Regions from separate parts of the Streptomyces sp. NPDC096105 genome, predicted to be linked through region 3. Evidence: riboswitches for the same ligand, from Rfam matches in the RefSeq annotation. Region 3 holds a riboswitch; each other region holds the start of a gene.

Region 1 (10,243 bases), on a different contig from region 3:
GTTCGCCGGCACCGCCCGCCTCTCCCGCCGGTGCGACCCTCATCGGCTCGGTCCAGCGCGCCATGCGCCTGCTGGAGACCGTCGCCGGTCACGAGCACGGCGCCCCGGCCAAACAGCTGGCCCGGGAGACCGGGCTGGCGCTTCCCACGGCCTACCACCTGCTGCGCACCCTGGTGCACGAGGGGTATCTGCGGCGCGACCGCGGGCTGTTCTTCCTCGGGGAGGCCGTCGAGCGGCTGAGCAGCAGCGGAGCGCGGCAGAAACGTCGCAGCACGGTGACCGACACCCTCGCCCGCTGGCGGGACGCGGTGGGCGCCCCCGTCTACTACGCGGTGTACCACGACGGCGAGATCGGTCTGGTCGGCGTCGCCGACACCCCGGCCGCCCCGGCTGTCGAGGAGTGGGCCGACTTCCGCGAGACCGCTCACGCCCACGCCCTGGGCCAGTGCCTCCTCGCGCAGCTCGACGAGGCGGCCCGGCGCGACCATCTCGACCGCTATCCGGTGCGGCCGGTCACCCCGTACACGGTGCGCGACGCCCACAGCCTGCTCCGCCGCCTCGAACGCGCCCGGGGCAGCGACATGGTGACCGAACGTCAGGAGTACGCGCTGGGGACGGTGTGCGCCGCGATCCCTCTCACGGTCGGCGCGACAGCGGCGTCCGTGGCGGTCTCGCTGCCCGTGCACCAGGCCGAACGGCTCCTCCCGGTGGTCCAGCGGCTGCAGGCGGAGACGCGCCGTCTGCCGGGGTCGCTCGCACTGTCTATCAGTATCTGAAAACTCACTCCTTGTGATCTGCTGTGTACGTTCAGCAAGATTCCCTCTGGTGTCAGGGTCCATGCCCGGCCAGTCCGCGGCGAATGACGGGGTAGGCGATGCGCGAATCCGTACAGGCAGAGGTCATGATGAGCTTTCTCGTGTCGGAGGAGCTTTCCTTCCGCATTCCGGTGGAGCTGCGTTATGACACCTGTGATCCCTACGCGGTGCGGCTGACCTTCCATTTGCCCGGAGACGCCCCGGTGACGTGGGCGTTCGGCCGGGAGCTGCTGGTCGACGGCGTGGGCAGGCCCTGCGGCGAGGGCGATGTGCGGGTCGCGCCGGTCGACCCCGACACCCTGGGCGAGGTGCTGATCCGGCTGCAGGTCGGCAGCGACCAGGCGCTGTTCCGCTCGTCGGCCGCCCCGCTCGTGGCCTTCCTCGACCGCACCGACAAGCTGGTGCCGCTGGGGCAGGAAGGGGCGCTCGCCGACTTCGACGCCCATCTCGACGACGCGCTGGACCGCATCCTCGCGGAGCAGAGCGCCGGCTGAGGCGTTGGGCCGACCGGGTGGGCCGGTGGCGTAACGCTTCAGCGCGCCCCCGGCCCGGCGCCCGACCCGCGACGGGGGACGTCAGCGCTTGCGGCGTCGGCCCCGTCCGCCCCGCACCATGGCCGGCCGGGGCTCCGGCGCGTGTCCCGCCGTCTGCCCGGACACCGGGGCCCGGTCCGCCGGGCGGTCGGCCGAGACGACCAGCGCGGCCAGGGCCGTGGTGACCGGCACGGAGGCGACCAGGCCGATCGAGCCGATCAGCGTGCGCACGATCTCCTCCGCGACCAGCTCGCTGTTGGCGACCGTCCCCACGCCGCTCTGCGCGACCGAGAACAGCAGCAGCAGCGGCAGCGCGGCGCCCGCGTAGGCGAGTACCAGGGTGTTGACGACGGACGCGATGTGGTCGCGGCCGATGCGGATGCCCGCGCGGTACAGCGCGCGGCGTCCCATCGACGGGTTGGCCTCGTGCAGTTCCCACACCGCGGACGTCTGGGTGACGGTCACGTCGTCGAGGACACCGAGTGAGCCGATGATGATGCCCGCGAGCAGCAGGCCGCTCATGTCGATGTCCGGATAGAGACCGTGGATCAGGCCGGTGTTGTCGTCCGTATTGCCGGTGAGGGCCGACCAGCCGATGAACACGGACCCCAGGATGCCGATCAGCAGCAGCGAGACCAGGGTGCCGAGCACCGCCACCGAGGTGCGGGCCGACAGCCCGTGACAGAGGTACAGGGCGAGCAGCATGATCAGGCTCGCTCCCACCACCGCCACGACCAGCGGGTTCGAGCCCTGCAGGATCGCCGGCAGGATGAAGAAGGTGAGCACCAGGAAGCTGACCGTCAGCGCGACCAGAGCCATGACGCCCCGCAGCCGGCCCACGGCCACCACGGCGAGAGCGAAGACACCGGCGAGCAGCGCCAGGGGGAAGCGGCGGTTCACGTCGGCGACCGAGTACTGCAGGTCCTCCGGTGCGGAGGGCTCGTAGGCGACGACGACGCCCTGGCCCTCGCTCAGCTGCCGGGACTGGTCCGGCTGCACGATCTCGGTGAACGTCCGGCCCTTGTCCTTGCCGGTGTCGACCCGGATCGTCGCCTTCTTGCAGGTGCCGTTCGCCTGTCGCTGGGCGGAGGATCCCTCGGCGGTGGAGGTGTCACCGGTCGGGACGCCGGCGGAGGGGTTCGCGGAGGCGCAGTCCATCGCCACCACCTCGGTGACGGTGGCCTGCTGCGTCTGGCGGTCGAAACCGACGCCGGTGCGCTCGTGGGCGGGGGCGCCGCCCGGCCACAGGACGGCAAGGCCGACGAGGACCGCGGCGGCGAAGGGGATGAGGACCGCGGCGATGACCTTGCGCAGGTGGCGGGAGACGGGGGTGGCCGGGCCGTGGCTGTGGCTGTGTCCGGGAGCGTGCCCGTGGTGGGCCCCGCCCGTCGGCACCGGATCACCCGGCGTCACCGGGGCGTTCAAGCGCCGGTGGGAGCCGGTGTGCTCGTGCGAGCCCGTGCGCCCCTGCCCGGGGCCGTGCTCGTGCCGCTGCCCAGGACCGTGCCCGGGCTGGGCGTCGGCACCGTGCGGTGGCTCGGACGGCGGGTACGGAGGCGGAGAGTTCGAGGTCACCGACCGATCATCGCAAGAAGGAAGGGGGCCCTCTGGTCACCGCGCCAGAAGTGCCGCTAGCGTGGAGGCACGTTTTGTACACGCGGGAGCTCGGAGCACCGGGCTGAGAGGGCGCTGACCTCCGTCCCAGCGATGTTCCACGTGAAACATCACCGACCTCGAGTGATGTTTCACACGGAGCGTCGACAGACGGAAACCGCTGCGTCGACCGCCGAACCTGTTACCGGGTAATGCCGGCGTAGGGAGTAGGTCTCATGACCAACAAGGACGCACGCACGCCTGCCTCCGCGCAGAACCCGACGGAGACGTCGGAGGCCACGGAGGCCGGGAAGTCCATCGGCTGGCACAAGGCGTACGTCGAGGGCAGCCGCCCCGACCTGCGCGTGCCGGTCCGTCAGGTGCACCTCACCAACGGGAAGTCGGTCACTCTGTACGACACGTCAGGCCCGTACACCGACCCGCTCGTCGACACCGACGTCCGCCGGGGACTGGCCCCGCTGCGCGAGAACTGGATCGTCGCCCGCGGCGACACGGAGGAGTACGCGGGCCGTCCCGTCCGACCCGAGGACGACGGGATCAAGCACACCTCGCCGCGTGGGGGCCTGCGCAATCTCGACGCGGTCTTCCCCGGCCGGCCGCGTCAGCCCCGCCGGGGCCGTGACGGCCGGGCCGTCACCCAGCTCGCGTACGCGCGCCGGGGCGAGATCACGCCCGAGATGGAGTTCGTGGCGGTCCGGGAGAACGTCTCCCCCGAGGTCGTCCGCGAGGAGATCGCGGCAGGCCGCGCGGTGCTGCCCGCCAACGTCAACCACCCGGAGACCGAGCCGATGATCATCGGCAAGCGGTTCCTGGTGAAGGTCAACGCCAACATCGGCAACTCGGCGGTCACGTCCTCCATCGAGGAGGAGGTGGAGAAGATGACCTGGGCGACCCGCTGGGGCGCCGACACGGTCATGGACCTCTCCACCGGCCGCAACATCCACACCACCCGCGAGTGGGTGCTGCGCAACTCCCCCGTCCCCATCGGCACGGTGCCGCTCTACCAGGCGCTGGAGAAGGTCGACGGCAAGGCCGAGGAACTGACCTGGGAGATCTACAAGGACACGGTCATCGAGCAGGCCGAGCAGGGCGTGGACTACATGACGGTCCACGCGGGTGTCCGCCTCGCGTACGTGCCGCTCACCGCGAACCGCAAGACCGGCATCGTCTCGCGCGGCGGTTCGATCATGGCGGCGTGGTGCCTGGCGCACCACAAGGAGTCGTTCCTGTACGAGCACTTCGAGGAGCTGTGCGAGATCCTCGCCGCGTACGACGTCACGTACTCGCTCGGTGACGGCCTGCGGCCCGGGTCCATCGCGGACGCCAACGACGAGGCGCAGTTCGCGGAGCTGCGGACGTTGGGCGAGCTCAACAGGATCGCCAAGCGGCACAACGTACAGACCATGATCGAGGGGCCGGGGCACGTCCCGATGCACAAGATCAAGGAGAACATCGACCTCCAGCAGGAGATCTGCGAGGAGGCGCCGTTCTACACGCTCGGTCCGCTCACGACGGACGTCGCGCCCGCGTACGACCACATCACCTCGGGCATCGGCGCCGCGATGATCGCCTGGTGGGGCACGGCCATGCTCTGCTATGTCACGCCCAAGGAGCACCTGGGCCTGCCCAACCGGGACGACGTGAAGACCGGCGTCATCACGTACAAGATCGCGGCTCATGCCGCCGACCTCGCCAAGGGCCACCCGGGCGCCCAGGAGTGGGACGACGCGCTCTCCGACGCGCGCTTCGAGTTCCGGTGGGAGGACCAGTTCAACCTGGCCCTCGACCCGGACACGGCCCGTGAGTTCCACGACGAGACCCTCCCGGCGGAGCCGGCGAAGACGGCCCACTTCTGCTCCATGTGCGGCCCGAAGTTCTGCTCCATGAAGATCTCCCAGGACATCCGCCGCGAGCACGGCGGCAGCCGCGCCGAGATCGAGGAGGGCATGGCCCAGAAGTCCCGCGAGTTCGCGGCAGCGGGCAACCGCGTGTATCTGCCGATGGCCGACTGACGCAGGGGGAGGCGGTGCCGACGGCCCCGTGGGCGTCGGCACCGCCTCCGGTCCAGCGGCGTGTCAGGGTTCCCACGTAACCGAGGCTGGGGCCGCGGGCGTGGGCCACCGGGCAGGTGACCTCAGAGCAGATCGGCTCTCCAGGCGACCAGACCTGGCCGGTCCGCCTCGTCGAAACCCACCGCGATCGGCTTGTCGCCCTCACCCGTCACCACGTGAATGCTGCACTGCGTCACGCTGGCGCTCGTCGGGACTGTCGCAAGAATCCAGTCGGACGGGCAATCGGGGACCTCCGGGTCCACGAAGTAGGGGCTTTTCCCTGGTATCTGCCGACCGCTTTCCATGAGGAGGCGGACGTGATCGGACTGGTTGTTGTAGAGGTCTGTCGGCCCGGTGTTGGTGTAGGTGACCGAAACGTAGTACGGCACGCCGCGACGCTCCTCCTCGGTCAGACCGAGATCCGGGCCCTTGAGGTCGGCCATGCTGCCGCGGCGTACGGACACCAGGGTGGCGGGCAGCTCGAGGATGCCGTCCTCGCCGGCGTCGTGCCGGACGGGGATGACGTCCCCCGGGTCCGCCAGACCGGCGGACACTGTCTCCACGCCGCCCTCGACGGGCCAGACCGCGACTGCGCCGGTCTCGTCGAAGTAGCCGCCGGTGTAGTGCAAGAGGGACAGCACTCCGACGCCCTCGGGCAGTGCATAGGTCACGCAGACCTCGTAGGAGGCGCCGGAGGCCGGCGTCTCCGGCGGGAGGTTCGCGCACGGCAGGCCGGCTCCTCCCGGCCTGCCGCCGCTGATGAGGACCTCCTCCCCGTGCTCCCAGTCGGTGCCGATGAGGACGAGATTGCTGTCCACCTTGTAGGTGTCAGTCATCGTTCTCGGGCTGGTGTTGGTGACCTCGAAGGTGAGGTAGTGGGGGACTCTGTCTTCCAGTTCCTCGTCCACGCGGGCCCCGCGCATGTCCTCCTCGGAGCCCCGGACCAGGCTTTTGACCGTGATCCGGGCCTCGTACGACCGATCGTCGGCGTCCATGTGGACGACGTCGTGCGCACCGGTCCGCACCGGCAGGTCGGTCCAGGAGGCAGGCCTCTCCCGAGTTCGTTCCGCCGCCCCGCCCGCGCTCTGCTCCCCCGCGCACCCGGCAAGGAGAAGCAGGGCCACCGCACCCATGGAGGTTTTCCTGAGATGGCTGGACAGGCGCATGGGCTTCCTTGCCGCACATGAGACCGGCGATCACCGGAGGACTGACGCATCCTAGGACGTCGTGCGGTGACCCGACGGTATGGGTGGAGGCCGGCGACTTCCGGTCCCAGCCGTGCCAGGTGGCGGGATACGCCGTGGGTCACCTCGTGGTTTTTGGCGGGGGTGGGCAGACTGGGGCCATGGCAGCGAGGGCGATGAGCAAGGGGTCCAATCTTTCCGTCGAGGCTCCCGTGGTGCGGGCCGAGCTCGCCTGGGCGGCGGGGCCCGGTGTGCCCGACCTCGACGCGTCGGCCCTGCTGCTCACCGCGGCCGGGCGGGTGCGCGACGACGCGGACTTCGTCTTCTACAACCAGCCCCGCCACGCCTCCGGGGCCGTGCGGCACCTGGGCAAGCGGCGGGCCGACGGGGCCGCCGCCGACACCGTCGAGGTGGACCTGCGCTCCGTGGAGCCGGCGATCGAGCGGATCGTGCTCGGGGCGTCGGCCGACGGCGGCACCTTCGGCCAGGCGCCCGGGTTGACGCTCCGGCTCGTGGACGCCGGCTCGGGCACCGAACTCGCCCGCTTCGACATGGCGGCGGGCTCCGAGACCGCCTTCATCGGCGGTGAGCTGTACCGGAGGCAGGGTACGTGGAGGTTCCGCGCGGTCGGGCAGGGGTACGACTCCGGCCTTGCCGGACTCGCCACGGACTTCGGTATCACCGTCGACGACCCCGGCCAGGCGCCCGCAGCCGCAGTCGCGCCTCCGCCGCCCCCGCCCGTCGCCCCCGCTCCCTCCGCACCGCCCCCGTCCGGCGCCACCCGCCTCACCAAGGGTGAGGAGCGGCTGCCCGTCGACATGCGCAAGCGGCTGTCCCTGCGCAAGGAGCAGGTCGCGGTCAGCCTGCGCAAGCACGGGGCCACCGAGATCACCGCGAGGGTGATCCTCGTGCTGGACGCCTCCGGGTCCATGTCCTTCCTGTACTCCAAGGGCGTCGTCGCCGACGTCGTCGAGCGGATGGCCGCGGTCGCCGCCCAGCTGGACGACGACGGGGAGATGCAGGCCTGGACGTTCGCCACCCACCCGGCCCGGCTGCCGGACCTGCGGCTCGGCGAGCTTCCCGAGTGGCTGCGGCTGCACGTCCGGGTGGGGGAGATCGCCCTGTTCCGGCGCAAGCGCAAGAAGGGCCTCGATCCGAGCCAGGTCGACATGCGCGATGTCGGCATCCAGAACGAGGAGCAGAAAGTCATCGCGGAGGTGCGCGCGTACGTGCGCGCGCACCCGACGTCCGGCCCCACGCTCGTGCTGTTCTTCTCCGACGGCGGGGTCTACCGCAACGCCGAGATCGAGGCGCAGCTGCGTGAGGCGGTCGAGGAGCCCGTGTTCTGGCAGTTCGTGGGGCTGGGGCACGCCGACTACGGCGTGCTGGAGCGGTTCGACACGCTGACCGGGCGACGCGTCGACAACGTCGGCTTCTTCTCCGTCGACGACATCAGCACGGTCCCGGACGCGGAGCTGTACGACCGGCTGCTGTCCGAGTTCCCGCAGTGGGTCAGGGCGGCGCGCGGGGCGGGCATCCTCTGACGCCCCGCCCCCCCCGGGACGTACGCCGGAGCCCCGGCGTGCGTCCCCCGCGCGGCCGTGACGCTACTCCGGCTGGTGTTCCGGACCCCCGAAGGCGGGGCTCGAGTAGTCCGGGCTGGAGTAGCTGGGCCGGCTCCCCCGGTTCACCCCCTCCTCGGGACTGGAGAAGCCCGGCCGGCCGTACCCCAGGTGCGGGATGCGGCTGGCCGGCGCGGGCGGCGCCGTGCGCTGCGGTGCCGTGGATCCCGCCGGATCCTGAAGCGCCTCCCGCAGGAACGGCACGATGCCCCGTTCCAGCAGCGCCTCATGCCAGGCCGCCCTGGCCCGGGCCACCTCTTCGTCGAGCTCCCGGTCCGTCCCGCCGAGCGCCGAGGGCTTGTTGCGCAGCGCGGTGAGCAGCAGCCCCGCTCCGGCGACGAGGATGGCGACGGCCGTGACCGCGCCGAACACCCAGCCGGTGGTGAGCATCGTCCGGGCGAAGTCGTTGCCGGAGTCGAGCGCCCGCAGGACGAAACCGACGAGCAGGAATATCGCGGCGGCGGTCCCGGCCAGGACCGGCGCCAGGACGGCGACGACGGCCGCCGCCCCCGCTCCGGTGGCCTCGGCCATCTCGCCCATCGACGCGGCGAACCCCGCCGCGCCGGTGCTCCCCGGCTCGCCGCTGCCGGAGTCGCGCACGTCCGGGGTGGCCGAGGGCGGCCGGCGGGCCTCCTCGCGGACCTTCACGTAGTGCTGGTACTCCGTCGCCGCGGCCGCGCTGATGAGCGCGGTGGCGTTCAGCGCCATCGTGCGCAGCTGCTCCGAGTTGAGCCGCTGTCCCACAGCGGCCGGCTGCGGGCTGTGCGGTGCGGAGCGCAGCGCCTCATCGAGAACCCGCTCGTAGTCCTGGCGGTCCTCGCTCAGCAGGTGCTGCGGAACGCTGTTCATGTGCATCCCCCGATGCTCCGTAGGGCTTGGGGCTCGGCATGCTGACGAGCCGTCGGGCAGAAACGGAGGGGAGCCTGCTACGGATAAGCCGATGGTAGAGCGGTGACGGCGCGCGGTGACAGGGGGTTTACGGAAATTACCGTCCCCGGGATGCGGTCGCGGGCCGCCGCAACACGGCCCGGGGGCGCCTCAGTCGGACAGCGGCAACTGCCGTACCAGCAGTTTCCCGGACATCGTCACGCCGCCGTCCATCGCGATGGCGAGTCCGTCGGCGTACACGTGCGGTTCGGCCACCGCGGGACCGTTGTCGTCCTCGCCGTCCTCGGAGCCGACCTCGCCCAGCAGATACGGGATCGGGCTGTGTCCGTGAACGACCCGGGTGCCGCCGTACGTATCGAGCAGGGAGCGCACCGCGTCGGCGCCGCCCTCGTCGCGGAAGGAGAACCGCTTGGTGAACTTGCGGAACAGGTCCCAGACCTCGTCGGCGTCGTTCCGGGTGAGGGTCTCGCGGATCGTGTCGTTGACCTCTTCGATCGACCGGCCGTAGTCGAGGTAGGCGGTGGTGTCCGAGTGCAGCAGGAGATGGCCGTCGACCTCCTCGACGGCGTCGAGGCGGGCCATCCACTGCAGGTGGTGGTCCTGGAGGCGGTCCATGTCGGTCTTCTGGCCGCCGTTGAGCAGCCAGGCCGCCTGGAAGGTGGCGGTGCCCGCGCCCGAGTTGACGGGCGTGTCGCCGAACCGCTTGGCACCGAGCAGCAGCAGTTCGTGGTTGCCCATGAGCGCCTTGCAGTAGCCGCCGGCCGCGGCTGCCTCGGCGGACAGCCGCATCACCAGGTCGATGACGCCGATGCCGTCCGGGCCGCGGTCGGTGAAGTCGCCGAGGAACCACAGGCGCGCGGTGCCGGCGCACCACTTGCCCGCGGAGTCGATGAGGCCCTGTTCCTGGAGGGCGGCCACCAGCTCGTCCAGGTAGCCGTGGACGTCGCCGACCACGTACAGCGGGCCCTTGCCGGTGGCGGGCTGCGGGTCGGGCGCGGCCACGGGGTCGACGGTCACCTGGACCGTGTCACCCCGGTTGATGACGGGGAGGTCCCGCTGGGTCGGCGTGTACCCGTCCGGGTACGCCTCCTCGGCCGGCGGGACGACGTCACCGGGGTGCGTGCTGTGGACGTACGGACCGGTCTCGTGGACGTACGCGGGCACCCGGAAGTCGCGCAACGTCGCCGTCCGTTCCGCCTCGGGTCCCTGACCGGCCCCCTGAGTCATCGACCCCTCCACCATCGCGCCGCATCTGCACCGCGTCGGACTGCCTGGTCGCAGCGGCCCGCGGTGTCGTGGGCCCATCATAGGAATGCGGATCGCGCCGTGTGATGACCCAGGGGTGGTGAATCAGAACAAGACTCCGGTTCGCTGCGGCTTTCGCCCCGTTTGCGGTGGTCTCCGGCCGCCCGGAACGCGTCCCTCGCCGGCGCGCGGTCGTCCCCCGGACGCCCCCCGAACGCCTGACGAACCTCCGGCCGGGCTTCGCCCGGCGACCGGCCGGTGGTCCGGATTCCGGTGACGGGCAGCCCCTGC
Region 2 (10,243 bases), on a different contig from region 3:
CATCCGGGTGGTGTTCCCCGAGCTGACCGAGGAGCGCCGGCGCGAGTACATCAAGGTCGCCAAGGGCAAGGGCGAGGACGCGAAGATCTCGATCCGCTCCGTCCGCCGCAAGGCCAAGGAGGCCATCGACAAGCTGATCAAGGACGGCGAGGTCGGCGAGGACGAGGGCCGCCGTGCGGAGAAGGAGCTCGACGACACCACGGCGAAGTACGTCGCCCAGGTGGACGAGCTCCTGAAGCACAAGGAAGCGGAGCTGCTCGAGGTCTGATGAACGACTCTTCCTGGGGGACGCCGCAGACCGGGTACTGGGGGCCGTCCGACCACGGACCCGGCCGGGGAGCTGTCCCGGCGGGTCCCGCGTACGATGCGCACAACGCACAGCAGACGCGCCCCATGCCCATCGTGCCCGACGTACCCGAACACGGCGGAGACCAGGATGCGGACCGGGGGGTCGCTCGGCTGAGCGGCCCCCTGTTCCGAGACGAGCCCACGCGGGCCCGCCCCCTGCCGGGGGAGGTGCCGCAGAATCCGGAGCCCATGCCCCACGCCCCGCAGCCGGCGCCTGCACCGCAGAAGAAGAGCGCGGGGCGGGACCTCGGTGCCGCGATAGGCGTCGGCGTCGGACTCGGCGCGGTGATCGTCGCGTCGCTGTTCGTCGTCAAGGCCGCCTTCGTCGGGGTGATCGCCGTCGCCGTCGTGGTGGGCCTGTGGGAGCTGACCACGCGGCTGGACGAACGCAAGGGCATCAAGGCGCCCCTCGTCCCGCTGGCGCTGGGCGGCGCGGCCATGGTCGTCGCCGGGTACGCGCGGGGCGCGGAGGGCGCGTGGATCGCCATGGCGCTCACCACGCTGGCGGTGCTGGTCTGGCGCATGACGGCACCGCCGGAGGGTTACCTCAAGGACGTCACCGCGGGCGTCTTCGCCGCCTTCTACGTGCCGTTCCTGGCGACGTTCGTCGCGATGCTGCTGAAGGCCGAGGACGGTCCGTGGCGCGTGCTGACGTTCCTGGCGCTCACCGTGGTCAGCGACACCGGCGCGTACGCGGTCGGCTGGCGCTTCGGCAAGCGCAAGCTCGCCCCGCGGATCAGCCCCGGCAAGACCCGCGAGGGCCTGCTGGGAGCGGTCGCCTTCTCGATGGCGGCGGGCGCGCTGTGCATGCAGTTCCTGATCGACGACGGCGTGTGGTGGCAGGGCCTGCTCCTCGGCCTCGCGGTCGCCGTCAGCGCCACGCTGGGCGACCTCGGTGAGTCCATGATCAAGCGGGACCTCGGCATCAAGGACATGGGCACGCTGCTGCCCGGCCACGGCGGCATCATGGACCGCCTGGACTCCCTCCTCCCGACGGCGCCGGTGGTGTGGCTGCTGCTGGCGATCTTCGTGGGCACGGGCTGAGGTCCGTCCTCCTGCCGCCGCACGGCCCCCGTCCTCCCGGAGGACGGGGGCCGACGCGTGCCGCCGCTCTCCAGGAGCGCGGCCCGGTCGACGCGCCCGGACTCCAGGTGATCCGCGGCGCACGCTTCGTGCAGGCGCCCGGCATGGGCCACGCGCTGCCTGCGGCCACAGGCGGAAGCAGCCGTTCCTCCGCGTGATCTTCGGGTGGCACAATCCCCGGGCATGACGCCGGATCCGCTGGTGGAACGTGCTCGTGCGCTGTGGCAGGACCTGGCCGGTGCACCCGTGGAGTTCGGACGACCCGCCGCCGGCGTGGTCGTCTCACCGGCGTCGAAGCTGTGTCCGCCCTCGTGGTGCGGGATCGTGGTCCTGGACGGAGCGGGGATCATCACGGTGCCGACGGACGAGGCCGCGGCGGCATATCAGGCCTGGCCGAGAAGGACGGCGCATCCGTCCGTCCTGACGGTGCCGGAGCATCGCGGACGCGGACCGGCGAAGACGGTGGCCTCTGCGGCGGTCGCGCACGCTCTCGGCGCGGGCCTCATGCCGCAGTGGAGAGGCCGACGGGCATCGTCCCGACGGGTCGCCCGCTCGTTCAGGTGCCGGGAGATCGGAGCCCAGTTGAGTGTTCGGCTCGGCGAGGACGGAGGGGCGGCACCGGCCACGATCCGCCCGGGGCTGCCGAGCCGCGACCGGTGACGAGCACCACCGACCGGTGCGGCGGCCGACGCCTGCGGGTCACCCTTGTGGATCTGCGACACTGGTACAGCCATGCCTAAGCCCGGAGAACTCACATTCGTAGCGCCGCGCGGAGCCAAGAAGCCGCCGCGGCATCTTGCCGATCTCACGCCTGCCGAGCGCAAGGAGGCGGTCGTCGCGGTCGGTGAGAAGCCGTTCCGTGCCAAGCAGCTCTCGCAGCACTACTTCGCGCGGTACGCGCACGATCCGGAGCAGTGGACCGACATCCCCGCCGGTTCGCGCGGGAAGCTGCGGGAAGCGCTGCTTCCCGAGCTGATGAGCGTCGTGCGGCACCTGTCGACCGACCAGGGGACGACCCGCAAGACGCTGTGGAAGCTGTTCGACGGGACGCTCGTCGAGTCGGTGCTGATGCGGTACCCGGACCGGGTCACCATGTGCATCAGCTCGCAGGCCGGGTGCGGCATGAACTGCCCGTTCTGCGCCACCGGGCAGGCCGGGCTGGACCGGAACCTGTCCACCGCCGAGATCGTGCACCAGATCGTGGACGGGATGCGGGCGCTCCGCGACGGCGAGGTGCCCGGCGGGCCCGCGCGGCTCAGCAACATCGTGTTCATGGGCATGGGCGAGCCCCTCGCCAACTACAAGCGGGTCGTCGGTGCCATCCGCCGGCTCACCGACCCCGAGCCCGACGGGCTCGGCCTGTCGCAGCGCGGAATCACCGTGTCGACGGTGGGCCTCGTGCCGGCCATCCACCGGTTCTCCGACGAGGGCTTCAAGTGCCGGCTCGCCATCTCGCTGCACGCCCCCGACGACGAGCTGCGCGACACCCTCGTCCCCGTGAACACCCGGTGGAAGGTGCGCGAGGTGCTCGACGCCGGGTTCGAGTACGCGGCGAAGTCCGGGCGGCGCCTGTCCATCGAGTACGCGCTGATCCGGGACATCAACGACCAGGCGTGGCGCGGTGACCGGCTGGGGCGGCTGCTCAAGGGGCGCCCCGTGCACGTCAACCTCATCCCGCTCAACCCGACGCCCGGCTCCCAGTGGACCGCGTCGCGGCCCGAGGACGAGAAGGCGTTCGTCGAGGCGATCGCCGCGCACGGTGTGCCGGTCACGATCCGGGACACCCGTGGACAGGAGATCGACGGGGCGTGCGGTCAGCTCGCCGCGACCGAGCGGTAAGGTGACCCCGGTCAGTACATCTGAACAGGCAACATCCGAATAAGCACACCTTCAGTACACCTTCATATTCCGACAGGGGAGCGCCACAGCGCTGAGAGTGCGGCACCGGCCGCAGACCCTCCGAACCTGGCCCAGGTCATTCTGGGTAGGGAGATCGGTCATCACTCGAGCTGTTGCGCCCTGCCCGGGACCCCGCCCAGGGGTCCCGGGCAGGGCCGCGTCTCTTCCTGGTCACTCCAGGAGGGATCAAGTGGACATCACCAAGAAGGTCACGGCCCTGGCGGTCGGTCTGGGGCTCGTCACGCTGTCCGCCTGCGGGTCGTCCGGCGCGGACGGCAGCAGCGGCAGCGGCGAGGGCTCCAAGACCGTGACCCTCGTCAGCCACAACTCGTGGGCCGTGTCCGAGGACGTCGTCGCCGCCTTCGAGAAGCGGTCGGGCTTCAAGCTCAAGGTCCTCGAGGACGGCGACGCGGGGCAGGCCGTGAACAAGGCGATCCTGACCAAGGACAACCCCCAGGGGGACGTCTTCTTCGGCGTCGACAACACCCTGCTGTCCCGCGCCCTCGACAACGGCCTCTTCCAGCCCTACGAGGCCAAGGGCTCCGACCTGATCCTGCCCGAGTACCGGGCCGACGAGGACAAGCACCGGGTCACCCCGGTCGACACCGGTGACGTCTGCGTCAACTACGACAAGGCGTGGTTCGAGAAGAAGAGGCTGACCCCGCCGAAGACCTTCGACGACCTGGTCGATCCCGCCTACAAGGACCTCCTCGTCGTCGAGAACGCCGCCACTTCCTCGCCCGGCCTCGGTTTCCTGCTCGGCACCGTCGCCGAGTACGGCGACGGGGGAGGCTGGGAGGACTACTGGAAGAAGCTCAAGGCCAACGGCGTCAAGGTGGTCGACGGCTGGGAGCATGCCTACAACGAGGAGTTCTCCGGCTCGGCCGGCGGCAAGCAGGCCAAGGCGGACCGGCCGCTCGTCGTGTCGTACGCCTCCTCGCCGCCCGCCGAGGTGATCTACGCCGACCCGCGGCCCGACACCGCCCCCACCGGCGTCGCCGAGGGCACCTGCTTCCGGCAGGTCGAGTACGCGGGGCTGCTGAGCAACGCCGAGAACCCCGAGGGCGGCAAGGCGCTGCTGGACTTCCTGGTCAGCAAGACGTTCCAGGACGACATGCCGCTCAACATGTTCGTGTACCCGGTGCGCGAGGGCGCCCAGGTGCCCGAGGAGTTCGTGAAGTTCGGGCCGCAGGCGAAGGAGCCGCGGACCATGGACCCGGCGAAGATCGCCGAGAACCGTGACCAGTGGGTCAAGTCGTGGACCTCGCTCGTACTGAAGTGACCCCGCGCCGGCCCGGACGGTGGCGCCGGAACGCGGCCCGGCTCGGCCTGATGGCCGTGCCGGCCGCGTTCTTCGCGGTCTTCTTCGCCTACCCGGTCGCCGCGATCGTCGCCCGGGGACTGAAGGCCGACGGCGGCTGGCAGCCCGGACGGATCGCGGACGTGCTGGCCCAGTCCGACATCCGCCAGGTGCTGTGGTTCACCACCTGGCAGGCGCTCGTCTCCACGGTCCTCACCCTGGTGACCGCCCTGCCCGGCGCCTACGTCCTGGCCCGTTTCGACTTCCCCGGCAGACAGGTGCTGCGGGCGGTGATCACCGTGCCGTTCGTGCTGCCGACGGTCGTCGTCGGCACGGCGTTCATGGCGCTCGTCGGGCGGGGCGGACTGCTGGACGAGCTGTGGGGCGTGCGTCTCGACACCACGGTCTGGGCGATCCTCCTCGCCCACGTCTTCTTCAACTACGCCGTGGTCGTCCGCACCGTGGGCGGACTGTGGGCCCAGCTCGACCCGCGTCAGGAGGAGGCCGCGCGGATGCTCGGCGCCTCCCGTCTCACCGCCTGGCGCACGGTCACCCTCCCGGCGCTCGCCCCCGCGGTGGCCGCCGCCGCGCTGATGGTCTTCCTCTTCACCTTCACCTCCTTCGGCGTGGTGCAGATCCTCGGCGGTCCCGCCTTCTCCACCCTGGAGGTGGAGATCTACCGGCAGACCGCCGACCTCTTCGACCTGTCCACGGCCGCCGTCCTCACGACGATCCAGTTCCTCGCCGTCGGCGCGATCCTCGCCCTGCACGCCTGGACCGTGCGGCGCCGCGAGACCGCGCTGCGGCTGGTCGACGCCTCGGTGACCGCCCGCCGCCCGCGCGGCGCCGGACAGTGGGCGCTGCTCGGCGGGGTCGTCGCCACGGTCGCCGTGCTGCTCCTGCTGCCGCTCGCCGTTCTGGTCCAGCGCTCCTTCGGCAGCGCCGGCCTCGCCTACTACCGGGCGCTGACCGAGGCGGACGGGGGCGTCTTCCTGGTCGCCCCGATCGAGGCGATCGGCAACTCCCTGCGCTACGCCGTCGCCGCCACCGTGATCGCCGTGGTGATCGGCGGTCTCGCCGCCGTCGCCCTGACCCGGCGGGACGCGGGCCGGCTGGTGCGCGGCTTCGACGCCCTGCTGATGCTGCCGCTCGGCGTGTCCGCGGTGACCGTCGGCTTCGGCTTCCTCATCGCCCTCGACGAACCGCCGCTGGACCTGCGCGCCTCCTGGATCCTGGTGCCGCTCGCGCAGGCACTGGTCGGCGTCCCCTTCGTCGTACGGACCATGCTGCCGGTACTGCGGGCCGTCGACGTGCGGCTGCGGGAGGCGGCGGCGGTGCTCGGGGCGTCGCCGTGGCGGGCGTGGCGGGAGGTGGACCTGCCGCTGGTGCGGCGGGCGCTGCTGATCGCCGCCGGGTTCGCCTTCGCGGTGTCGCTGGGGGAGTTCGGGGCGACGGTGTTCATCGCGCGGCCGGACAACCCCACCCTGCCGGTGGCCGTGGCGCGGCTGCTGGGACGGCCCGGGGACCTCAACTACGGGCAGGCGATGGCCCTGTCGACGATTCTGATGGTGGTGTGCGCGGTGGCGCTGCTGGTGCTGGAGCGGCTGCGGACCGACCGGACCGGGGAGTTCTAGATGCTGCTCAGCCTCGAGGCCGCGACCGTCCGCTTCGGCGGGCGGGCCGCGCTGGACGCCGTCGACCTCGACATCGCCGAGCACGAGATCGTGTGCGTGCTCGGTCCCAGCGGCAGCGGCAAGTCCACGCTGCTGCGCGCGGTCGCCGGACTGCGGCCCCTGGACGCCGGGCGGGTCCTGCTCGACGGACGGGACCAGTCGGGCGTGCCCGCGCACCGGCGGGGCGTCGGACTGATGTTCCAGGACCACCAGCTGTTCCCGCAGCGGGACGTGGGCGGCAACGTGGCCTTCGGCCTGCGCATGCACGGCGTGCCGCGCGCCGAACAGACGCGGCGCGTGGGCGAGTTGCTGGAGTTGGTCGGGCTGCCCGCCGCGTCCGGGCGGGCCGTCTCCGCCCTGTCCGGGGGTGAGCAGCAGCGGGTGGCGCTGGCCCGCGCCCTCGCCCCCAGCCCGCGGCTGCTGATGCTCGACGAGCCGCTCGGCCAGCTCGACCGGTCGCTGAGGGAGCGGCTCGTGATCGAACTGCGCGAGCTGTTCGGACGGCTGGGCACCACCGTGCTGGCGGTGACGCACGACCAGGGCGAGGCGTTCGCGCTGGCCGACCGGGTGGTGGTGATGCGCGACGGACGGATCGCCCAGTCCGGCACGCCTCTCGAGGTGTGGCAGCGGCCCGCCGACGCCTTCGTGGCCCGCTTCCTCGGCTTCGAGAACGTCGTCGAGGCCGCCGTGGCCGACGGCGTCGCCGTCACTCCCTGGGGCAAGGTGCCGGTGCCGCAGGGCGCTCCCGAGGGCACGCGGCCGCTGCTGGTCCGGCCTGCCGGGGTCCGGCTGGTCCCGGCCGGGGCGGGGCTGTGCTGCACGGTGACCGCGCGCACCTTCCGCGGCACCCATGTCGCCGTGCGCCTCCAGCCGGAGGGGGCGCCGGCGCTGGAGGCGGCCTGCGCGCTCCGGGACGCCCCGGACGTCGGGGACGTGACCGGTGTGGAGTTCGACGGCGCGGAAATCGCTGTTCTGGGCTGATCACCGGTACCTAGGGTGGGCGGCATGACACGACTCGCTCATGAGCGTTACTGCGACGAGATCGCCCATCAGGTGGGGCAGTTGAGGGCGGTGGTGACGTCGGGGACGGACCTGTCCCGCACGGTGCCGACCACGCCCGACTGGTCACTGGAACAGCTCGTACGGCACATCGGCGGCGCCCTGCGCTGGGCGGCCCTGATGGTGCGGACCGGGGCCGAGAAGGAGACCCCGGAGGAGGACGTGCCGGGCTTCGAGGGGCCCGGGGTCCGCGGTGACGCCGCCGCGCTGGACGCCTGGCTGGCCCGGAGCGGCGATCTGGCCGTCACCGCGCTGCGGGAGGCCGGGCCGGACGCGCGGGTGTGGAGCTGGGCGGGGATCGACAACGCCGGCTTCTGGGCCCGCCGTATGACCCACGAGGTGACCGTGCACCGCGCGGACGCCACACTCGCCGCCGGACTGCCCTACGAGGTCGCGCCCGAGGTGGCCGCCGACGCGGTCGACGAGTGGCTGGAGATCGTGGAGTGGGCGCAGCGGACACTGCCCGACGACGAGGTGCACGGGCTGCGCGGGCCCCTGCGCACGATCCACCTGCACGCCACCGACACCGCGCCCGAGGTGAACGCGGAGTGGCTGGTGCGGCTGGACGAGGAGGGGGTGTCCTGGCGACGCGGCCACGAGAAGGCCACGGTCGCGCTGCGCGGGCCGCTCGCCTGGGTGCTGCTCGCCTTCTACCGCCGCATCCCGCTGGACGACCCGCGCGTCGAGGTGTTCGGCGAGCGCGCGGTGCTCGACGGCTGGCTGGAACGGGCCACGTTCGGCTGACCGGTCCGTCGACGGCGAGCGGCCCGCCCCCGGTTCGGGACGGGCCGCGGGCGTTTCCGGGAGGCGTCAGCGCCGGCTGTTCGCCCCGCGGCGGCGCATGCCGAAGAAGATCGCGCCGCCACCGACGGCGACCAGGGCGGCCGCGACGCCGGCGATCAGGCCGGTGTTGGAGTTGGCGCCGGTCTCGGCGAGGTTGGACTCACCGGCCGGGGACGGGGCGTTGTCCGACGTGTCCGCCGGGGGAGCGGCGCTCTCGCTCCCGCCCTCCGACGGGACCGGGCTCGGCTCCTCGTTCTCCTCGGCCGGGGCCGAGGTCTCCTCCGACGGCGTGGGCTCGGGGGACGGGGACTCCTCCTCGTCCTCCTTGCACGGCGTCGACGGCGTGGTCAGGTTCGGCTTGATGTCCTCGTCCACGTACGGCTCGGCCTTGACGTGGATGCGGTAGACGGCGTTGGGCTTCCAGTCCTCCTCGAAGGTGATGGTCGTGCCCTCCTTGGACCCCTTGACCACCTGCTCGCCGACCTTCTTGATGTCGGCGCCGTTGTTCTGCAGGAACACCGTGACGGTGGCGGGGACGCCGGCCGGGTCGACGTCGGTGACGGTGATGACGCCCTTCTCACCGTCGCACTTCGCCTCGGCCGAGAACTCGTTGATGTTGCACGCCGCGGCGTTGCCGGCGGCTCCGAGCGCGAGCGCGGCGGACGCGGAGACGACACCGAGGGCGCGCACGGAGCGGGTCACGGTGCGGCGTGATACGGACAGAACTGCCACGTTTGTCCTTTACATGAAGCGTAAATGCGGGGGGTTGAGGGAGAGTTGACGAAAGCTCAGCACTCCCGTGAGGCTCCCAGGTCTATAAGCGCCGCATAAGTAGTGTCAACGCATATGCCTACCGGGGGACCGGGCTTTGCCTATTTGTTAACCACCCGGACGTTTACGCGCCCGAGGGACCGCATCGATCCGGCCGTCGCGGCCGGGAACGCTCACCGGCCGTACGTGGAGGGCCAGTTGAAGGAGCGGCCGGTCAAGAGGCGTGCCGTCAGCCCCCGCCGGGCTTCCGGCACGACGGGAAAACGGCAGGGGCCGGGCGCTCCGGCGAGCACCCGGCCCCTGCCGTGTCCGGTACGGCCGCCGACCGTCAGCCCTCCACGGCCGCCGGGTCCATCCAGACGACCTCCCAGGTGTGGCCGTCGAGGTCGTCGAAGGAGCGGCCGTACATGAAGCCGAGGTCCTGGGTCTCGCCGGCCGGGGACCCGCCCGCCGCCAGGGCCTTCTCCACCAGCTCGTCGACCTTCTCCCGGCTCTCGGCGCTCAGCGCCAGCAGCACCTCGCTGTTCTTGCGGGCGTCCACGATCTCCTTCTTCGTGAACTGCGCGTACTTCTCCTTCGTCAGCAGCATCGCGATGATCGTGTCACTGATCACGACGGAACCGGTGGACTCGTCGCTGAACTGCTCGTTGATGGAGTAGCCGAGCGCCGTGTAGAACTTCTTCGAGGCGTCGATGTCCTCGACGGGCAGGTTCACGAAGATCATCTGCTGGTACATGACGGGGCCTCTCCCTGTTCGTCGTCACCGTTCGTGGGGGTAGACCGGAGGCCCGCGCGGAACTCATCGCGTCCGGGAAAAGTTCTTCGACTTTCTTCGCCCGGCCCTCTTCGCCCGGCCTCTTCCGCTCAGCTGCCCAGCGGCCACGCCGACAGCTGGGCCACCGCCACGGTGAGCGGCCCGAACAGGGCGAACAGCGCACCCGCGCGCAGGGCGGCGGCCCGGCGCAGCGTCCCCGCGGGCGCCCCCAGCCGCCGCAGCGAGGCGGTGGTGTCCGCGTGCGCCTGTTTCGCCTCGACGGCCGCCGTGAGCAGCGTCGCCACCGTGCAGCCGGCCACCAGCAGCACACCCAGCACCACGAGCGGACCGGCCGACGGGTCGTGCCGGCCGTGCAGCGACGCCATCGCGTACGCGGCCGACACCACCGCGCAGACCACCCCCAGCGGGCGTCCGATGCGCGTCGCCTCCGTCATCAGCACCCGCCCGGCCAGCAGCCGCAGCGCGCCCGGCCGCACCGTCTGGAGCAGCCGCCCGCACAGATGGGTGAGCCCGGGGCCGACGAGGGCCAGACCGAGGGAGGTCAGGACCAGT
Region 3 (10,243 bases):
TGGAGCTCACGGGTGACGACGTCACCGAGTGCGTGGGCGGCGGCGACGAGATCTTCGTCGACGATCTGCACCAGCGCTACGAGACGGCGTGCGACCCGCGGCTGAACCGCAGCCAGTCGCTCGACCTGGCGTTCCTGGTCGCGGAGATGTACCGGGACCAGTGACCGGCTGAGCCGGCCGACGGCGTCGGGGGTGGGGCGTGTCTCACACGGGATCGCGCCCCACCCCCCTTTTGCGCCCTTCGAGGGCGCAGGTAAGGTTAGGTTTGCCTCACCGGCGGAGGGTCGGTACGGCACGACCCAGCTCTTCGTCGGGAGGTGACCCGCGTGTTCGTCTGCAGCTGCTTCGGCGTGACCGAGGAACAGGTGAGGAGCCACGCGGAAGCCGGCGCCTGCACGCCCCGGCAGATCGCCTCCGCCTGCAAGGCCGGCACGGACTGCGGCGGCTGCGTCCGGCGCATCCAGGCGCTGCTCGGCCGCGGCGCATGCTCCCGGCGCCGGCTCGCCGACCAGGGTGAGCGGCCGCTCGCGGCGGAGGTCCCGGCAGAGGTCCCGGAAGCCGCGTAGGCGGTCTCCCGGCGCCGTCAGGGCGACTTGAAGCCGTGCGTCCCGGGGCCCGAGGGGTCCGGCTGGGACTGCTCGATGACCGTCGACAGGTAGAGCGCCTCGCCCAGTTTGTCGATCAGCTCCAGCTGGGTGTCCAGGTAGTCGATGTGGAGCTCCTCGTCCGCCAGGATCGCCTCGAAGACGTTGGCCGAGGTGATGTCGTTCTTGTTGCGCATGACCTCGACGCCGCGGCGGAGCCGGTCGATCGCCTCGAGCTCGATCTCGCGGTCGGCCTGGAACATCTCGGTGACGGTCTGCCCGACGCGGACGTGGAACAGCCGCTGGTAGTTCGGCAGGCCGTCGAGCAGCAGGATGCGGTCCGTGAGCAGCTCGGCGTGGCGCATCTCGTCGAAGGACTCGGCGCGGGTGTACTCGGCGAGCTTGGTCCAGCCCTTGTGGTCCTGGAGCTTGGAATGCAGGAAGTACTGGTTGATCGCCGTCAGCTCGGCGGTCAGCTGCTCGTTGAGGAACTCGAGGACCTCGGGATCGCCCTGCATGACACGGGCTCCTTCCGCGTGGGGGGAATGTGCGGGTCGGGGCGCATGATTACACCCACGCGTAAGATCGTCCAGTAAGTCTTGACTTAGTAAGTAATCCCACGGTTGACCCTTTTTGATCCGGGATGACCGAATATCGGGAGCCCGGTTCAGGAGCATGGCCACCGGTCTGTCAGGATGGAGACATGGGTCAGCCGGCGGAACGCGAAACGGGGGAGCGCGCGACACGAGGAGCGGCGGATCGCCGGCTCCCGCCGGGACAGCGGCTCCAGAAGGGCTGGCCGGTCACCCACTACGGGCCCGTCCCCAAGTTCCGCCCGGAGCGCTGGGAGTTCCGCGTCTTCGGCGCCACCGCCGACGGCGGGAAGCACTGCTGGAACCACGAGGAGTTCACGGCGCTGCCGTACACCACCGTCGAGGCCGACCTGCACTGCGTGACCAAGTTCAGCATGGTCGGCGCGGAGTGGGGCGGGATCCCGGCGCGCACCGTCGTGGAGATCGCCCCGCCCGCCCCCGACGTCACCCATGTGATGGTGTGGGCGGAGTACGGCTTCAGCTCCAACCTGCGGCTCGCGGACTTCCTGTCCGACCGCACCCTCTTCGCCACCCACAAGGACGGCGAGCTGCTCACCGCCGAGCACGGCTTCCCGCTGCGCCTGATCGTGCCCCACCTGTACGCGTGGAAGGGTCCCAAATGGGTCCGGGGGGTGGAGTACATGACCGCCGACCGCCGGGGCTTCTGGGAGGAGCGCGGCTACCACAACGTCGGCGACCCCTGGAGGGAGCAGCGCTACTCCTACCAGGAGGAACCCGGGGACGGCCCCGAGCCCTGACCTCCCGTACGGCTCAGCCGTCGCGGAGCTTCTTCAGCCGCTCCACGTCCGCCGCGTGCCCCTCCTTGCCGCCGGGTGTCTCGATGACCAGCGGCACGCCCGCGGTCTCCGGGTGCGTCATCAGCGCCCGGAACGGATCCTCGCCGATGTGTCCCGCCCCGATGGGGGCGTGCCGGTCCTTGTGCGCGCCGACGACGTCCTTCGAGTCGTTGGCGTGGATCAGCTTCAGGCGGCCCGCGCCGACGGTCGCCACCAGCTCGTCCAGCGCGCGGTGCGCGCCGCCGGGCGCGGCCAGGTCGTGCCCGGCCGCGAAGACGTGGCAGGTGTCCAGGCACACCCCGAGCCTCGGATGGGCGTCCAGCTCCCGGAAGTACGGGCCCAGGTCCTCGACCAGGGAGCACAGCGAGGCGCCCTGGCCCGCGGTCGGCTCCAGCAGCAGGTACGGGTCGTCGTCGCGGGTCAGCTCGTCCAGCAGCGGCAGCATGTGCTCCCGCACCTGCCGGAGCGCCACGGCCCGCTCGCGTCCGCCGGTCGCGCTGCCGGTGTGCACCACCACGCCCAGCGCGCCGATCTCCCGGCCGCGGCGCAGCGAGTGCCGCAGGGACTCCGCCGACCGCTCGACGGTCGCCGGGGTGTGGGAGCCGAAGTTGATCAGGTAGGGGGCGTGCACGTACGCCGGCATGGACGCCTCGGCGCAGGCCGCGCGGAACGCCTCGTCCTGCGCGGGGCTGCCGGCCGGGGTGGCCCAGCCGCGCGGGTTGGCGACGAAGACCTGCACGGTCTCCGCCCCCAGGTCACGGGCGTAGGACAGGCCGACGGAATGCAGACCGCCGGCCACGGGGACGTGACTGCCGATCGGGTTGCGGGCGGGGCCGGACGGGTGACTCTTCACCCGTCAAGGGTGTCACGGACGCGCACGTCACCCGGACGGCCCCCGCCGTCAGCCGATCCTGATCGTGATCGTCGAGCCCTCGGGCGCGGTGTCGCCGCCGTCCACCGACTGGTCCTTGACCGTGTCGCGGAACAGACCCAGCAGACCGCGGTCCTCCTTCACCGAGAACCCGGCCTCCTCCAGCTTCCGCCGGGCCTCGTCCGCCTTGTCGCCGACCACGTCCGGCACCTCGACCATCACCGGGCCCTTGGACAGCGTGAGGGCGACCGTGTCGCCCTCGGCGGCCTGTCCGCCGGCGCCCGGGGACTGCCGGGCCACCCGGCCCGCGTCGTGCTCGGAGTGGACCCGCCCGTCGGCGATCTCCACCTCGAGCCCGGCCTCCTCCAGTTCGGCGCGCGCGTCCTCCGGGTCGTCGCCGGTGACGTCGGGCACCTCCACCGGGCTGCCCTTGCTCACCGTCAGCGCCACCGCGGAGCCCGCGCGGACCTCGGTGCCCTTGCCCGGCTCGGTGGAGACCACCGAGCCCTTGGCGACGGAGTCGCTGAACGCGCGGGTCACCATGCCCGGCTCCAGGCCCCCGTCCTCCAGCAGCGACCGCGCCTTGTCCAGCGGGTAGCCGTCCAGGTCGGGCACGCGGACGGTCCGCGGGCCCTGGGACACGGTCAGCGACACCGAGGCGCTGCCGCGGACGCGGGCGCCCGCCGCCGGGTCGGTGCTGATCACCTTGCCCCGCTCGACGGTGTCGCTGTACTCCTCCTCGACCTCGCCGACGTCCAGCCCGGCGTCGGCGAGCCGGTCCCGGGCCTCCTGCTCGGCCTTCGACAGCAGCGGCGGGACCTCGGTGAACTGCCCGGAATTGATGTACCAGACGCCCGCGCCCAGGCCCAGCACCAGCAGCACGGCCACGACGACCGCCGCGGGCCCGCGGCGCAGCGCCGTGCGGCGACGGGGCGGGAGCGGCGGAGGGGACTGCAGACGGCTGGTGCGGTTCACGGCGTGCGCGCCGCCGTCCTCGTCCTCGTTCACGGGGAGGGGGCGCGGCACGGTGAGCGAGCGCGGGATGACGCTGGTGCGGTCGTCGGCGTTGTCGTGCTCCGCCGAGAGGGCCTGCGGGGGCATCGCGTCGAGCTGCTCGTCGGTGAGCCGGCCACGCACCTCGCGGGCCACGGCGAACAGCGCCACCGCGTCGGCCGGGCGGGCCTCGGGGTCGCGCGCGGTCGCCGCCGCGGCCAGCGAGTCCAGCGCGGGCGCCAGGCCGGGCACCACCGCCGAGGGCGGCGGCACGTCGTCGTGCAGGTGCTTGTAGAGGACGATCGCGGGGGAGTCACCGTCGTGCGGCTTCTCCCCGGTCAGCATCTCGTACAGCAGGATGCCGCAGGCGTACACGTCGACGCGGGGGTCGGCGGAGCCGTGCTCTATCTGCTCGGGCGCCAGGTACGACACCGTGCCCAGCACGGTGCCCGTGCTGTCGCGGGTGACCGTGTCCACCGCGCGGACCAGCCCGAAGTCGGCGACCTTGACCCGGCCGTCGTCCCCGATCAGCACGTTCTCCGGCTTCATGTCGCGGTGCACGAACCCGGCCCGGTGGGCGGCGCCCAGCGCGGCCAGCACCGGCTCCAGGATGTCCAGCGCGGCCCGCGCCTGCAGCGCCCCGCGCTCCCGCAGCACGTCCCGCAGGGTGCAGCCCGGGATGTACTCCATCGCCAGGTAGACGTACCCTCCGTCGGCGCCCTGGTCGAAGACCTGGACGACGTTGGGATGGGCCAGCCGGGCGACGGACTTGGCCTCGCGGATGAAGCGCTCCACGAAGCCGGCGTCGGAGGCCAGCGAGGGGTGCATCACCTTGAGCGCGAGGACACGGTCGAGGCGGGCGTCCAGGGCCCGGTAGACCGTGGCCATCCCGCCGACGGCGATCCGCGCGTCGACGCGGTAACGGCCGTCGAGCACCTGCCCGACCAGCGGGTCCTGAAGGGTCGTGTCCACGCAGCGAGTCTACGAGCCCGCGACGACAGCCCCGGCCCGGTCGGCCACCGTTGGAGCGGACCTGTGACCTGTGCGACCCGGCCGCGTCCCGGCGCGGGCCGTCCCGCGGGTCAGAAGGCGGGCCTTTCCGGGTCCAGCACGGCCCGGCCCCCGGCCGGCGAGGACGCCTGCGCGAAGTGACGCCGGGGGATGCGCCCCGCCCGCCGCGCGAGCCGTCCCGCCTCCACCGCGCTCCGCATCGCGGACGCCATCAGCACCGGCTCCTGGGCGCGGGTCACCGCCGACGCCAGCATCACGCCGGCGCAGCCCAGCTCCATCGCCAGCGCCGCGTCGGACGCGGTGCCCGCCCCGGCGTCCAGGATCACCGGCACGCCCGCCCGCTCCACGATCAGCTCGAAGTTGTGCGGGTTGCGGATGCCGAGACCGGACCCGATCGGCGAGCCCAGCGGCATCACCGCCGCGCAGCCCACGTCCTCCAGCCTCCGCGCCAGCACCGGGTCGTCGTTGGTGTACGGCAGCACCGTGAACCCGTCGTCGACCAGCGTCTCCGCCGCGTCCAGCAGCTCCACCGGGTCCGGCAGCAGGGTCCGCTCGTCCGCGACGACCTCCAGCTTCACCAGGTCCGTGCCCAGCGCCTCCCGGGCCAGCCGCGCGGTGAGCACGGCCTCCCCGGCGGTGAAACAGCCGGCCGTGTTCGGCAGCACCTCGACGCCCAGCTTCCGCAGCACCGACAGCACCGACCCCTGCACCGAGGGGTCCACCCGCCGCATGGCGACGGTCGTCAGCTCGGTGCCGGACGCCACCAGCGCCCGCTCCAGCACGTCGAGGCTCGGCGCCCCGCCGGTGCCCATGATCAGCCGGGACGTGAAGGTCCGGCCACCCAGGACGAGGGGATCGTCGGCCATGGTCAGCCTCCTTGGACGGCGGTGAGGACCTCCACCCGGTCCCCTGCGGACAGGGGGGTGGCGGGCCACTGCGCGCGCGGGACGACGGTTTCGTTGAGAGCGGCGGCCACTCCCGAGGGGGCCGCGGTGAGCGACCTCACGACGAGGTCGAGAGCCGTGCCGGGCGGGAACCGCCGGGGCTCGCCGTTGACGGTGACGGTGACCGTGGGGTCCGGGGCGTTCATACGGACTGCTCCGCGAGGACGGGGGCGCCGAAGCGCCGGGGGGTGAACGGGAGGGCTTCTTCGGGCAGCTCGCCGGTGGTCAGCACCTGGGCCATGGCGTCGCCGGTCACGGGCGTCAGCAGCACGCCGTTGCGGTGGTGGCCGGTGGCCAGCAGCAGCCCGGCGAGGCCGGTCGGGCCGAGCAGCGGCGCGTTGTCGGGGGAGCCGGGGCGCAGACCGGCGGTCGTCTCGGTGAGCGGCAGCTCGGTGAGGCCCGGCACCAGCTCGTGGGCGTCGCGCAGCAGCTCGTAGACGCCGCCCGCGGTGACCGTGGTGTCCCAGCCCAGCTCCTCGCTGGTCGCGCCGATCACCAGCTCACCGCTCTCGCGCGGCACCAGGTAGACGTGGCTGCCGCGCACCACGGCCCGCACCGTGCGGCTCAGGAACGGCTCGGGGCGGTCCGGCATGGCCAGCCGCAGCACCTGCCCCTTCACCGGCCGCACCGGCGGCAGCACCTCCGGCGGGACGCCCGCCAGCCGCCCGCTCCAGCTTCCCGCGGCCAGCACCACCTGGCCCGCGGCCGCCGCACCGCCGTCCGCCGTGACCACGCCGGTGGCGCGGTCGCGGCGGACGACGAGCCGCTCGGCCCGGGTGCGGTGCAGGGCGACGCCGGCCCGCTCGCAGGCGGTCAGCAGCGCGGACGCCAGCCGGCGCGGGTCGATCTGGTGGTCGCCGTCCACCCGCAGCCCGCCGCGCACGCCCGGCGCGAGCATCGGCTCCAGGCGCCGGCACTCCCGCCCGGTCAGCCACTGCGAGTCCAGGCCGGAGCGCTGGTGCAGGGCGTGCAGCTCGCGCAGGTGGGCGCGGTCGTCGGCGTCCAGCGCCACGGCGAGGGTGCCGCAGCGGCGGTAGCCGAGGTCCTGGCCGGTGCACTCGGCCAGCTCGGCCGCGAAGCCGGGGTAGCGGCGCGCCGAGGCCAGGTTGAGGCCCAGCAGCGTCTGCTCACCGTGGTGCAGTTCGGTGACGGCGGCCAGCATCCCGGCGGCCACCCGGGCGGCGCCCCCGCCCGGCTCGGGGTCCACGACGGCCGTGGCGAGACCGGCCTGCGCGGCCCGCCAGGCCGTGACCAGGCCGATGATCCCGCCCCCGACGACGAGGACGTCCGCGGTACGCGTGGGCGACATGGGCGTCCAGCCCCTCCCTTCGCCGGCATGACCCGGATCAGGTTCGTACGGTCGGAGGCCGCCAGCCTCCCTCTCAGCCCGGTGCGTCCGGACTCCCGCGAGTGCGTGTACGCGGGCCACCCTAGCCCGCGCCGCGCCGCACCCGTAAGGGACCCCGCCCGGCAGCGGTCCGGCGTGGCGGGCGCGGGTGTCTATGGTGAGCGGGTGAGCGAGCAGACGCAGGAACCGGGAGGGGCCGCGCCGCGCCGGGTCGTGGTGGCGGGCGCGGGCATGGCGGGCGTGCAGACCGCGGCGGCGCTGCGGGAGCGGGGCTTCACCGGCGAGGTGACGCTGATCGGGGCGGAACCCCACCAGCCGTACGACCGGCCGCCGTTGTCCAAGGCGGTGCTGCTGGGCACCGCCGAGAGCTCCGCCTTCGACGTGGACTTCGAGGAGCTCGGCATCGCACTGCGGCTGGGCTGCGAGGTGACGGGCCTGCGCCCCGGCGACCACGAACTGGACACGGAGGCCGGGCCCGTCCCGTACGACGTGCTGGTGATCGCCACCGGCGCGGAACCGCTGCGGCTGCCCGCCGCGGAGGGCGTGCCCGGGGTGCATCTGCTGCGCACCCTGGACGACGCCGAGCGGCTGCGGCCGGTGCTCGCCGCGCGCCACGACGTCGTGGTGGTGGGGGCGGGCTGGATCGGCGCGGAGTTCGCCACGGCGGCCCGCGAGGCGGGCTGCGCGGTCACCGTCGTGGAGGCCGAGGAGCGGCCGCTGGCGGGGGTGCTGCCCGCGGAGGTGGCCGCGCCGATGACCGCCTGGTACGCGGAGGCCGGCGTCACCCTGCGCACCCGCGCGCGCGTGAGCGGCGTCGAGCCCGGCGCCGTGCTCCTCGACGACGGCAGCCGGCTGCCCGCCGGCGCGGTGGTCGTCGGCATCGGCGCCCGCCCCGCCACGGCCTGGCTGGCCGGGTCCGGGATCGCCCTCGGGACGCACGGCGAGGTCGTCGCCGACGCGCACCTGGCGACCTCCCTGCCCGATGTGTACGCCGTCGGCGACTGCGCGTCCTTCCCGTCCGCCCGCTACGGCGAGCGCCTGCTGGTCCACCACTGGGACAACGCCCTGCAGGGGCCGCGCACGGTCGCCGCGAACATCGTCGGCGGGACCGCGGGCCGCGAGGCGTACGACCCGGTGCCGTACTTCTGGTCCGAGCAGTTCGGGCGGTTCGTGCAGTACGCCGGCCACCACGCGGACGCGGACCGCACGGTGTGGCGCGGGAACCCTTCCGACCCGGCGTGGAGCGTCTGCTGGCTGCGCGGGGGCCGGCTGGTCGCGCTGCTCGCCGTCGGGCGGCCCCGGGACCTGGCGCAGGGGCGGCGGCTGATCGAGGCGGGCGCCGCGATGGACGCGGAGCGGGTGGCCGACCCGGCGCGGCCGCTGAGATCGGCGGCCGTCTGACACCCCGCCGTCGGGGTCCGCCGCCGACGCGCCCGCCCGGTGGGACGGGGCTGGCTTCCGACTGTCGGTGGCAGGTGGCAGGCTTGTCCCGTGACCGAGATTGACGCAAAGATCGATGCTCTCGTCCCCGCCTGGCTCACCCTCCCCGACATCGCCGAGAAGCTCGGCGTCGAGGTGACGCGCGTCCGGCAGCTGGTCAAGGAGGGCCAGCTCATCGCCGTGCGCCGGGGGGAGAACCGCGCGCTGCACGTCCCCGCCGCCTTCATCGACGGGGACAAGGTCGTCAAGGGCCTGACCGGAACCCTGACGCTCCTGCGGGACGACGGCTTCACGGTCGAAGAGATGCTGGAGTGGCTCTTCACCCCCGACCCCAGCCTGCCGGGCACGCCCGCCCAGGCCCTCGCGGAGAACCGCGGCACGGAGGTGAAGCGCCGGGCCCAGGCCCTCGCGGTCTGACCGCGCCCGCCCCTGTCCGAACACCGTTCCCGACGGCCGGGGCCCACCGCCCCGGCCGCGGACTGCCGCGTGCGGGTTCCGCGGGCGCGGGGCCGGGGTGCCGGGCGGGTGCCTGTTCCCGCCCGGGGCCGCGGGCCTGTCGCGCCCCGCACCGGCGCTGGGCCCTGCCCGCCCCTCGTGCTGGCGAGTTCTCGTGTGCGGGTCCGGTGGGCGCGGGGTGTGCCGTGCGTCCGGGCCGCCGGACTCCCGGGGCCGGACCGCCGTGCGGTGCTCATGAGGCACCGCATAGGGTTCCGGCGGCGGGTCCGGCCCGAGGCGGGCCGGGGCCGCCGGCAGCGCGGGTCCGCCCGGCCCGTGTGCCGCCGAGACGAACCCGGGGGGACCCCATGACCGACAGCCCGCGCGCCCGGCTCGCCGACGCCCGCGTCTACCTCTGCACCGACGCCCGCAAGCGGCAGGGCGACCTGCCGGAGTTCCTGGACGCCGTGCTCGCCGGCGGCGTCGACGTCGTGCAGCTGCGCGACAAGGGCATGGAGGCCGCCGAGGAACTGGAGCACCTGGCGGTCCTCGCCGAGGCCTGCGCCCGCCACGGCAAGCTGCTCGCGGTCAACGACCGCGCCGACGTCGCCCACGCCGCGGGCTCCGACGTCCTCCACCTCGGCCAGGGCGACCTGCCCGTCCCCGCCGCCCGCGCGGTCCTCGGCGACGAGATCCTGATCGGCCGCTCCACCCACGCCGAGCCGGAGGCCGCCGCGGCCGCCGTCCAGCCCGGCGTGGACTACTTCTGCACCGGACCCTGCTGGCCCACGCCCACCAAGCCCGGCCGTCCCGCCCCCGGCCTGGACCTCGTCCGGTACGCCGCCGGGCTCGGCACCGACCGCCCCTGGTTCGCCATCGGCGGCATCGACCTCGCCACCCTCGACCAGGTGCTGGACGCCGGCGCCCGCCGGGTGGTCGTGGTCCGCGCCCTCACCGAGGCCGACGATCCCGGCGCCGCGGCCGCCGAGCTGGCACGCCGTGTGCGGGAGGCGGCGGACGCCGGCTGACCGGCGCGGCGGGGGCCGACATCTCGCGTCCGTCCACACTGTGGACGGCAAGTCGGCAAATCAGACAAATATCTCGCTTCTGGTTGGGGGGCCGCCGACCCGTGGCTACGCTGCCCGTATGGCCCTCGGAACCGCATCCACCAGGACGGACCGCGCACGCACCGTGCGCGACATGCTCGCCACCGGGAAGACGACGTAC

Evidence for each region. Region 3 has a riboswitch for thiamine pyrophosphate ahead of thiO (glycine oxidase ThiO). Riboswitches for the same ligand answer to the same signal wherever they lie in the genome.
Region 1: linked by a shared signal. The riboswitch ahead of thiC (phosphomethylpyrimidine synthase ThiC) and the one ahead of thiO (glycine oxidase ThiO) in region 3 are both predicted to bind thiamine pyrophosphate.
Region 2: linked by a shared signal. The riboswitch ahead of ACIQ8B_RS17290 (thiamine ABC transporter substrate binding subunit) and the one ahead of thiO (glycine oxidase ThiO) in region 3 are both predicted to bind thiamine pyrophosphate.

Annotation. Positions count from the first base shown of each region.
Region 1 covers NZ_JBIWGC010000002.1:151,880-162,122, reverse strand. The annotation lists gene ACIQ8B_RS03485 (IclR family transcriptional regulator) at 1-776, shown strand, start outside; gene ACIQ8B_RS03480 (SsgA family sporulation/cell division regulator) at 875-1,309, shown strand; gene ACIQ8B_RS03475 (YibE/F family protein) at 1,391-2,923, opposite strand; TPP riboswitch at 2,996-3,185, shown strand; gene thiC (phosphomethylpyrimidine synthase ThiC) at 3,178-4,974, shown strand; gene ACIQ8B_RS03465 (hypothetical protein) at 5,097-6,179, opposite strand; gene ACIQ8B_RS03460 (VWA domain-containing protein) at 6,359-7,741, shown strand; gene ACIQ8B_RS03455 (hypothetical protein) at 7,805-8,674, opposite strand; gene ACIQ8B_RS03450 (metallophosphoesterase) at 8,858-9,949, opposite strand.
Region 2 covers NZ_JBIWGC010000009.1:236,518-246,760, forward strand. The annotation lists gene frr (ribosome recycling factor) at 1-268, shown strand, start outside; gene ACIQ8B_RS17280 (phosphatidate cytidylyltransferase) at 268-1,392, shown strand; gene rlmN (23S rRNA (adenine(2503)-C(2))-methyltransferase RlmN) at 2,164-3,270, shown strand; TPP riboswitch at 3,335-3,440, shown strand; gene ACIQ8B_RS17290 (thiamine ABC transporter substrate binding subunit) at 3,521-4,612, shown strand; gene ACIQ8B_RS17295 (iron ABC transporter permease) at 4,609-6,264, shown strand; gene ACIQ8B_RS17300 (ABC transporter ATP-binding protein) at 6,265-7,284, shown strand; gene ACIQ8B_RS17305 (maleylpyruvate isomerase family mycothiol-dependent enzyme) at 7,309-8,106, shown strand; gene ACIQ8B_RS17310 (LAETG motif-containing sortase-dependent surface protein) at 8,173-8,847, opposite strand; gene ACIQ8B_RS17315 (VOC family protein) at 9,245-9,652, opposite strand; gene ACIQ8B_RS17320 (hypothetical protein) at 9,781-10,243, opposite strand, start outside.
Region 3 covers NZ_JBIWGC010000001.1:179,672-189,914, reverse strand. The annotation lists gene ACIQ8B_RS00865 (class II 3-deoxy-7-phosphoheptulonate synthase) at 1-164, shown strand, start outside; gene ACIQ8B_RS00860 (bacterioferritin-associated ferredoxin) at 318-566, shown strand; gene bfr (bacterioferritin) at 584-1,102, opposite strand; gene ACIQ8B_RS00850 (sulfite oxidase-like oxidoreductase) at 1,288-1,935, shown strand; gene ACIQ8B_RS00845 (deoxyribonuclease IV) at 1,949-2,827, opposite strand; gene pknB (Stk1 family PASTA domain-containing Ser/Thr kinase) at 2,876-4,810, opposite strand; gene ACIQ8B_RS00835 (thiazole synthase) at 4,921-5,715, opposite strand; gene thiS (sulfur carrier protein ThiS) at 5,718-5,939, opposite strand; gene thiO (glycine oxidase ThiO) at 5,936-7,102, opposite strand; TPP riboswitch at 7,100-7,211, opposite strand; gene ACIQ8B_RS00820 (NAD(P)/FAD-dependent oxidoreductase) at 7,307-8,542, shown strand; gene ACIQ8B_RS00815 (Rv2175c family DNA-binding protein) at 8,633-8,998, shown strand; gene thiE (thiamine phosphate synthase) at 9,385-10,044, shown strand; gene metF (methylenetetrahydrofolate reductase [NAD(P)H]) at 10,163-10,243, shown strand, end outside.